DNA from 2 places in the Streptomyces sp. NPDC047108 genome. Region 2 is predicted to be linked to the other one. Evidence: predicted binding sites of a transcription regulator. Region 2 holds the regulator's gene; the other holds the start of a gene.
What was found. Region 2 encodes HrcA, which represses chaperone genes, less so after heat shock. Its sites were predicted from a motif close to TTNGCACTCNGNNNNNCNGAGTGCNAA; they were not measured.
Positions count from the first base shown of each region.

Region 1: the regulator HrcA is predicted to act here: its motif matches at 899-925, upstream of groL (chaperonin GroEL).

Region 1 covers NZ_JBEYUP010000001.1:545,284-548,694, reverse strand. The annotation lists gene ABZ822_RS02345 (cold-shock protein) at 426-629, shown strand; gene groL (chaperonin GroEL) at 1,112-2,734, shown strand; gene ABZ822_RS02335 (hypothetical protein) at 2,915-3,411, opposite strand, start outside.
Region 2 covers NZ_JBEYUP010000003.1:486,498-489,908, reverse strand. The annotation lists gene dnaJ (molecular chaperone DnaJ) at 1-770, opposite strand, end outside; gene hrcA (heat-inducible transcriptional repressor HrcA) at 771-1,787, opposite strand; gene ABZ822_RS10320 (MBL fold metallo-hydrolase) at 1,987-2,724, shown strand; gene ABZ822_RS10315 (DUF3097 domain-containing protein) at 2,759-3,411, shown strand, end outside.

The DNA.
Region 1 (3,411 bases), on a different contig from region 2:
CCTTTCGTAATCGTGATGACCCCCTCCGTGAGAGAAGTGGAGGGGGTCATTCCGCGCCATGGAGCGCGGTAGAGTTGGGCGCATCCCCCCTAGGCGCCCTTGCCGAACGCATATGAGTACCGACGAGTTGTGCCCCAAGTGTGTGCACGCTATGTCGGATTGATGAGCAATGCCCGGCCCGAGTTGCCCCCAACTGGCGGCATATGGACGGGAATTGCCGTTCGAGCGCGCCCAGAATTCTCGTCTGATTGACCTGTTGCAGACGGCATTCGTGCAGATACATTCAGCCGCGGTCGACGCGTTCCGGCACACACGTGACGCACCCCTACCGGCCGGTTGGGGTGGTCGTGTGAGGTCTGGGTGAAGTCTGACCCGGGTCCGCGGAGTGCGGTCCTGCGCAAGGGCCAGTAATAGGGGAGTTAGGGATGGCTCAGGGCACCGTCAAGTGGTTCAACGCGGAGAAGGGGTACGGCTTCATCGCGGTCGACGGTGGTGCGGACGTCTTCGTGCACTACAGCGCGATTCAGATGGACGGCTACCGCACCCTCGAAGAAGGTCAGCGGGTCGAGTTCGAGATCTCGCAGGGCCAGAAGGGGCCGCAGGCGGACATGGTCCGCGTGGCAGGCTGACACCAAGGACGCGCCGACTGACCACTGGCGTACGAAGCAAGGGCCCGTCCCCTTCAAGGGGGCGGGCCCTTCGCCGTGGGTGGGCGCGGGTCGTGCCCGGCGGTGCCATGACGGGCGGGCGGGGGCGGGGAGTTCGGGGTGCGCGGCACGTGGCCGGGGGAGGGCGCCGTCCCCGGAGCGGCCGGTCGTACGCCGTTTCGGTGCCGGTCGGGGCTCGGTCGAGGGCCGGTCCCGCGTCGGGCGTGGAGTCCGTGGAAGCCCTTGAGGCGCTTGCACTCGATGGCCCCGAGTGCTAATCATTGGCGTTAGCACTCTGAGGTTGAGAGTGACAGAAGGACCGGGTCGGTGAGGCCGGCAGGCCGGGCGGGGCAAGGGACCGCCGGGCACGCAGGCCGTCCGTCGCGGGCGCCACGCGGTCCGGAGAAATCCACCGTCCCCCGGCTAACGGCGGGGGGAACCCCAGTCCGTGGAGGACACTTCACATGGCCAAGATCATCGCGTTCGACGAGGAGGCGCGGCGCGGCCTCGAGCGCGGGATGAACCAGCTCGCCGACGCCGTCAGGGTGACCCTCGGCCCCAAGGGCCGGAACGTTGTCCTCGAGAAGAAGTGGGGCGCCCCCACGATCACCAACGATGGTGTGTCCATCGCCAAGGAGATCGAGCTCGAGGACCCCTACGAGAAGATCGGCGCCGAGCTGGTCAAGGAGGTCGCGAAGAAGACGGACGACGTCGCCGGTGACGGCACGACGACCGCGACCGTTCTCGCCCAGGCTCTCGTCAAGGAGGGTCTCCGCAACGTCGCCGCCGGCGCCAACCCGATGGCCCTGAAGCGCGGCATCGAGAAGGCCGTCGAGTCCGTCTCGGCCGCCCTGCTCGAGCAGGCCAAGGACGTGGAGACCAAGGAGCAGATCGCTTCCACCGCCTCCATCTCCGCCGCCGACACCCAGATCGGCGAGCTCATCGCCGAGGCGATGGACAAGGTCGGCAAGGAAGGCGTCATCACCGTCGAGGAGTCGCAGACCTTCGGGCTCGAGCTCGAGCTCACCGAGGGCATGCGCTTCGACAAGGGCTACATCTCCGCCTACTTCGCCACCGACATGGAGCGTATGGAGGCCGTCCTCGACGACCCGTACATCCTGATCGTCAACTCCAAGATCTCCGCGGTGAAGGACCTCCTTCCGCTGCTGGAGAAGGTCATGCAGTCCGGCAAGCCGCTGCTGATCATCGCGGAGGACGTCGAGGGCGAGGCGCTGTCCACCCTGGTCGTCAACAAGATCCGTGGCACTTTCAAGTCCGTCGCCGTCAAGGCCCCGGGCTTCGGTGACCGCCGCAAGGCCATGCTCGGCGACATCGCCATCCTCACCGGTGGCACCGTCATCTCCGAGGAGGTCGGCCTCAAGCTCGACAACGCCGGTGTCGACCTGCTGGGCCGTGCCCGCAAGGTCGTCATCACCAAGGACGAGACCACCATCGTCGACGGTGCCGGTGACAGCGAGCAGGTCCAGGGCCGGGTCAACCAGATCCGCGCCGAGATCGAGAACTCGGACTCGGACTACGACCGCGAGAAGCTCCAGGAGCGCCTCGCGAAGCTGGCCGGCGGCGTGGCCGTCATCAAGGCCGGTGCCGCGACCGAGGTCGAGCTCAAGGAGCGCAAGCACCGCATCGAGGACGCGGTGCGCAACGCCAAGGCCGCCGTCGAGGAGGGCATCGTCGCCGGTGGTGGCGTGGCTCTGCTCCAGGCTTCCTCGGTCTTCGAGAAGCTCGAGCTCGAGGGCGACGAGGCCACCGGCGCCCAGGCCGTCCGCCTGGCCCTGGAGGCCCCGCTCAAGCAGATCGCCGTCAACGGTGGTCTCGAGGGCGGCGTCGTCGTGGAGAAGGTGCGCAACCTGACCGTCGGTCACGGTCTGAACGCCGCCACCGGCGAGTACGTGGACATGATCGCCGAGGGCATCATCGACCCGGCGAAGGTCACGCGCTCCGCGCTGCAGAACGCCGCGTCCATCGCTGCGCTCTTCCTCACCACCGAGGCCGTCATCGCCGACAAGCCGGAGAAGGCCGCCGCGGCGGCCCCGGGCGGCATGCCGGGCGGTGACATGGACTTCTGATCGACCGCTTCGGTTGATCAACCGTCCTGAGCACTGGGGCGGCACCCTCGCGAGGGTGCCGCCCCAGTGGCGTTTCCGTTTCCCGTCCGGGGGTGGGGTTGGTTCCGGGACCCCGGGTTCCGGAGCAGACCGAGCCGTTCCTTGAAGGGGCCGCGGAGTCGGACGCCGGACGGCCAGGTGTCAGGCGCCGTAAGGGTTTCCGGGCTGCGGCTGCGGCTGCGGCGGTTGCTGCGCGTACGCGTGTGCCGGCGGCTGCTGCGGGGCGTACGCCTGGGGCTGCTGGGGCTGGGGCGGGTACGGCTGCTGCGGGGCGGGCGGGGCGTACGGAGCACCGTGCTGCGGAGCCGGGGCGCCGTACGGGGCGCCGTACTGCGGGGCCGGAGCCGCCGGAGCCGGGGCGGTGTGCGGCTGCTGCGGGCCCGCCGGTCCGGCCGGCGGCTGCTGCGGGAAGCCGGGTGCGGCCTGCTGGTGAAAACCGGGAGCCATCGCGCCGGGCTGCTGCGGGAAGCCCTGGGCGGCGGACGCACCCTGGGCGTGCGGCGGGACCGGCGCCCCGTACGGCGCCCCGGTGACGAGCGAGATCAGCTCGTCCATCTCGTTGCGCCACATGCGGTGGACGTTGATTCGGGTGGGCCCCTGCTCATTCGGCAGCGCGAACATGAAGGAACTCCACAGCG
Region 2 (3,411 bases):
ACCGGGTGCGGCATCTCGTGGATCTCGACGTACAGATCGCCCGCGGGGCCGCCGCCCGGGCCGACCTCGCCCTCGCCCGCGAGCTGGATCCGGGTGCCGTTGTCGACGCCCGCCGGGATCTTGACGGTCAGCGTGCGCCGCGAGCGGATGCGCCCGTCGCCCGCGCACTCCGGGCACGGGGTGGGCACGACCGTGCCGAAGCCCTGGCACTGCGGGCACGGCCGCGAGGTCATGACCTGGCCGAGGAAGGACCGCGTCACCTGCGAGACCTCACCGCGCCCGCGGCACATGTCGCAGGTCTGCGGGGAGGTGCCGGGTGCCGCGCCCTCGCCGGAGCACGTGGTGCACACGACGGCGGTGTCGACCTGGATGTCCTTCGTGGTGCCGAAGGCCGCCTCGTCCAGCTCGATGTCGAGCCGGATCATGGCGTCCTGGCCGCGCCGCGTACGGGACCGCGGCCCGCGCTGGGACGCGGTGCCGAAGAAGGCGTCCATGATGTCGGAGAAGTTGCCGAAGCCCGCCCCGAAGCCGCCCGCGCCACCCGCGGCGGCGCCGGAGAGCGGGTCGCCACCGAGGTCGTAGACCTGCTTCTTCTGCGGGTCGGAGAGCACCTCGTAAGCGGCGTTGATCTCCTTGAACCGCTCCTGGGTCTTCGGATCCGGGTTGACGTCCGGGTGCAGTTCACGGGCGAGGCGCCGGAACGCCTTCTTGATCTCGTCCTGCCCTGCGTCGCGGCGCACGCCTAGTACGGCGTAGTAATCCGTGGCCACTTACGACTCCGCCAGGATCTGTCCGACGTAACGTGCCACTGCGCGTACCGCTCCCATCGTTCCGGGGTAGTCCATGCGGGTCGGTCCGACCACGCCGAGTTTGGCCACTGCCTCGTCGCCCGAACCGTAGCCGACCGCGACGACCGATGTGGACGTCAGCCCCTCATGAACGTTCTCATGCCCGATTCGTACGGTCATGCCCGGGTCCTTGGCCTCCCCGAGCAGCTTGAGGAGCACCACCTGCTCCTCGAGGGCTTCCAGCACCGGCCGGATGGTCAGGGGGAAGTCGTGCCCGAAGCGGGTGAGATTGGCGGTGCCGCCGATCACCAGTCGCTCCTCGGTCTCCTCGACCAGGGTCTCCAGCAGCGTCGCCAGGACCGTGGAGACCGCGGGCTGGTCCTCCGCCTCGAAGGATTCGGGGAGGTCCTGTACGAGCTGGGGCACATCCGCGAACCGCCTGCTGACGACCCGGCTGTTGAGCCGCGCCCGCAGGTCGGCCAGCGAGGTCTCGCCGAACGGCGCCGGCAGGTCGACCATGCGCTGCTCGACGCGGCCGGTGTCCGTGATCAGTACCAGCATCAGCCGGGCGGGAGCCAGCGACAGCAGCTCCACATGCCGGATGGTCGAGCGCGTCAGCGACGGGTACTGCACCACGGCGACCTGACGGGTGAGCTGCGCCAGCAGCCGGACCGTACGGCCGACCACGTCGTCGAGGTCGACGGCGCCGTCCAGGAAGTTCTGGATGGCGCGGCGCTCGGCCTGGGACAGCGGCTTGACGCCGGCCAGCTTGTCGACGAAGAGGCGGTAGCCCTTGTCCGTCGGGATACGGCCCGCGCTGGTGTGCGGCTGGGCGATGTACCCCTCGTCCTCCAGCACCGCCATGTCGTTGCGGACGGTGGCCGGCGAGACACCGAGGCCGTGCCGCTCCGTGAGCGCCTTGGAGCCGACGGGCTCCTCCGTGCCGACGTAGTCCTGGACGATGGCGCGCAGCACTTCGAGTCTGCGTTCGCTGAGCATGCGCACCTCCAGCTTCGGTTCCTCGGTCCGGGCTTGGCACTCCCTGTGCCTGAGTGCCAGCTTCCCCCGGGCCAGTGTACGGCGCGGTGGTATGACCAGGGCAAGGGCGGCCGACTCGCCCGCCGGCCCCCGTCCCGCGCCGGCGGTCCGGTGAATTCGGCAGCGAGCAACGCTACCTGGCTGGGACTAGCGTCGTCGTATGAACCGCACTTGGGAAGAGGCGGGCTGGGAGCAGCTCACCCCGGGCGTCGCCCGCCGCCGCCTGCCGGGCTGGGACGCGACGGCCGGTCTGGTCCACGGTCCTTCCGCCGTGCTGATGGTGGACGCGGGCGCCACCCTGCGCGAGGGCGCCCAGCTGAGGCAGCAGGCGGAGGAGATGCTGGGGCGCCGGGTGACGCATCTCGCACTCACGCACCCGCACTTCGATCATGTCCTGGGCGCCGCGGCGTTCGCGGGGACGGAGGTCTACGGCGCGATCCGGATGGACCTGATGCTGGGCGGCACGCGAGCGCGCGAGGCGCTGCGCGAGGACGCGGTGCGGCACGGGGTCGACGGGGAGAGCGCGGCCGAGGCGGCCGAGATGCTGCTGCGGCCGGACCATCTGGTCAGCGGGGAGATGACGGTTCCGCTCGGCGACGGCAGGGACGCGGTCCTGGTCAACGTCGGTCCCGGGCACAGCGGCCACGACCTGGCGGTGCTCGTGCCCGGGCGCGGGGGAGAGCGCAGCGTCGTCTTCTGCGGCGACCTGGTGGAGGAGTCGGGCGAGCCGCAGGCGGGTCCCGACGCCATCCCGGCCCGGTGGCCGGCCGCACTGGACCGCCTGCTGGACCTCGGCGGGGACGACGCACTGTACGTGCCCGGCCACGGAGCGGTGGTCGACGCGGGCTTCGTACGGGCTCAGCGCGGCGAGCTGGCCGAGCGGTTCGGCGTGTCGTAGGCGCCGGCGGCCCCGGCTCCGTAAGGTCGGTCGGATGCGCAAGCGAAGCTACGGGCCCGACCTCACCCCTCCGTGGAAGAAGCAGAAGCCCGCACCCGAGGTGCCGGTGGAGTCGGACATGGTGGTGGAGGAGGTCACGACCGGCTTCTGCGGCGCCGTGGTGCGCTGGGAGAAGACGGCCGAGGGCCCGGTCGTCACCCTGGAGGACCGCTTCCTCAAGCAGCGCGTCTTCCCCATGACGCCCCGCGGCTTCCTGCTGGAGGGCCGGGTCGTCACGCTCGTACGGCCCGCGGTCGCCGCGCCGCGTCCCCCCGCCCGTACGGCGTCGGGCTCCGTCGCCGTCCCGGGCGCGCGGGCGCGGGTCGCGCGCGCCGGGCGCATCTACGTCGAGGGGCGCCACGACGCCGAACTCGTCGAACGGGTCTGGGGCGACGATCTGCGCATCGAGGGCGTGGTCGTCGAGTACCTGGAGGGCGTGGACGACCTCCCGGCCATCGTCGACGGCTTCGCGCCGGGCCCTGACGCCCGACTGGGCGTGCTGGTCGACCACTTGGTGCCCGGATCCAAGGAGTCCCGGATCGCCGCGGAGGTGACCGGCGACGACGTGCTGGTGGTGGGCCACCCGTACATCGACATCTGGGAGGCGGTGAAGCCCTCGTCGGTGGGCATCCCCGCCTGGCCCACCGT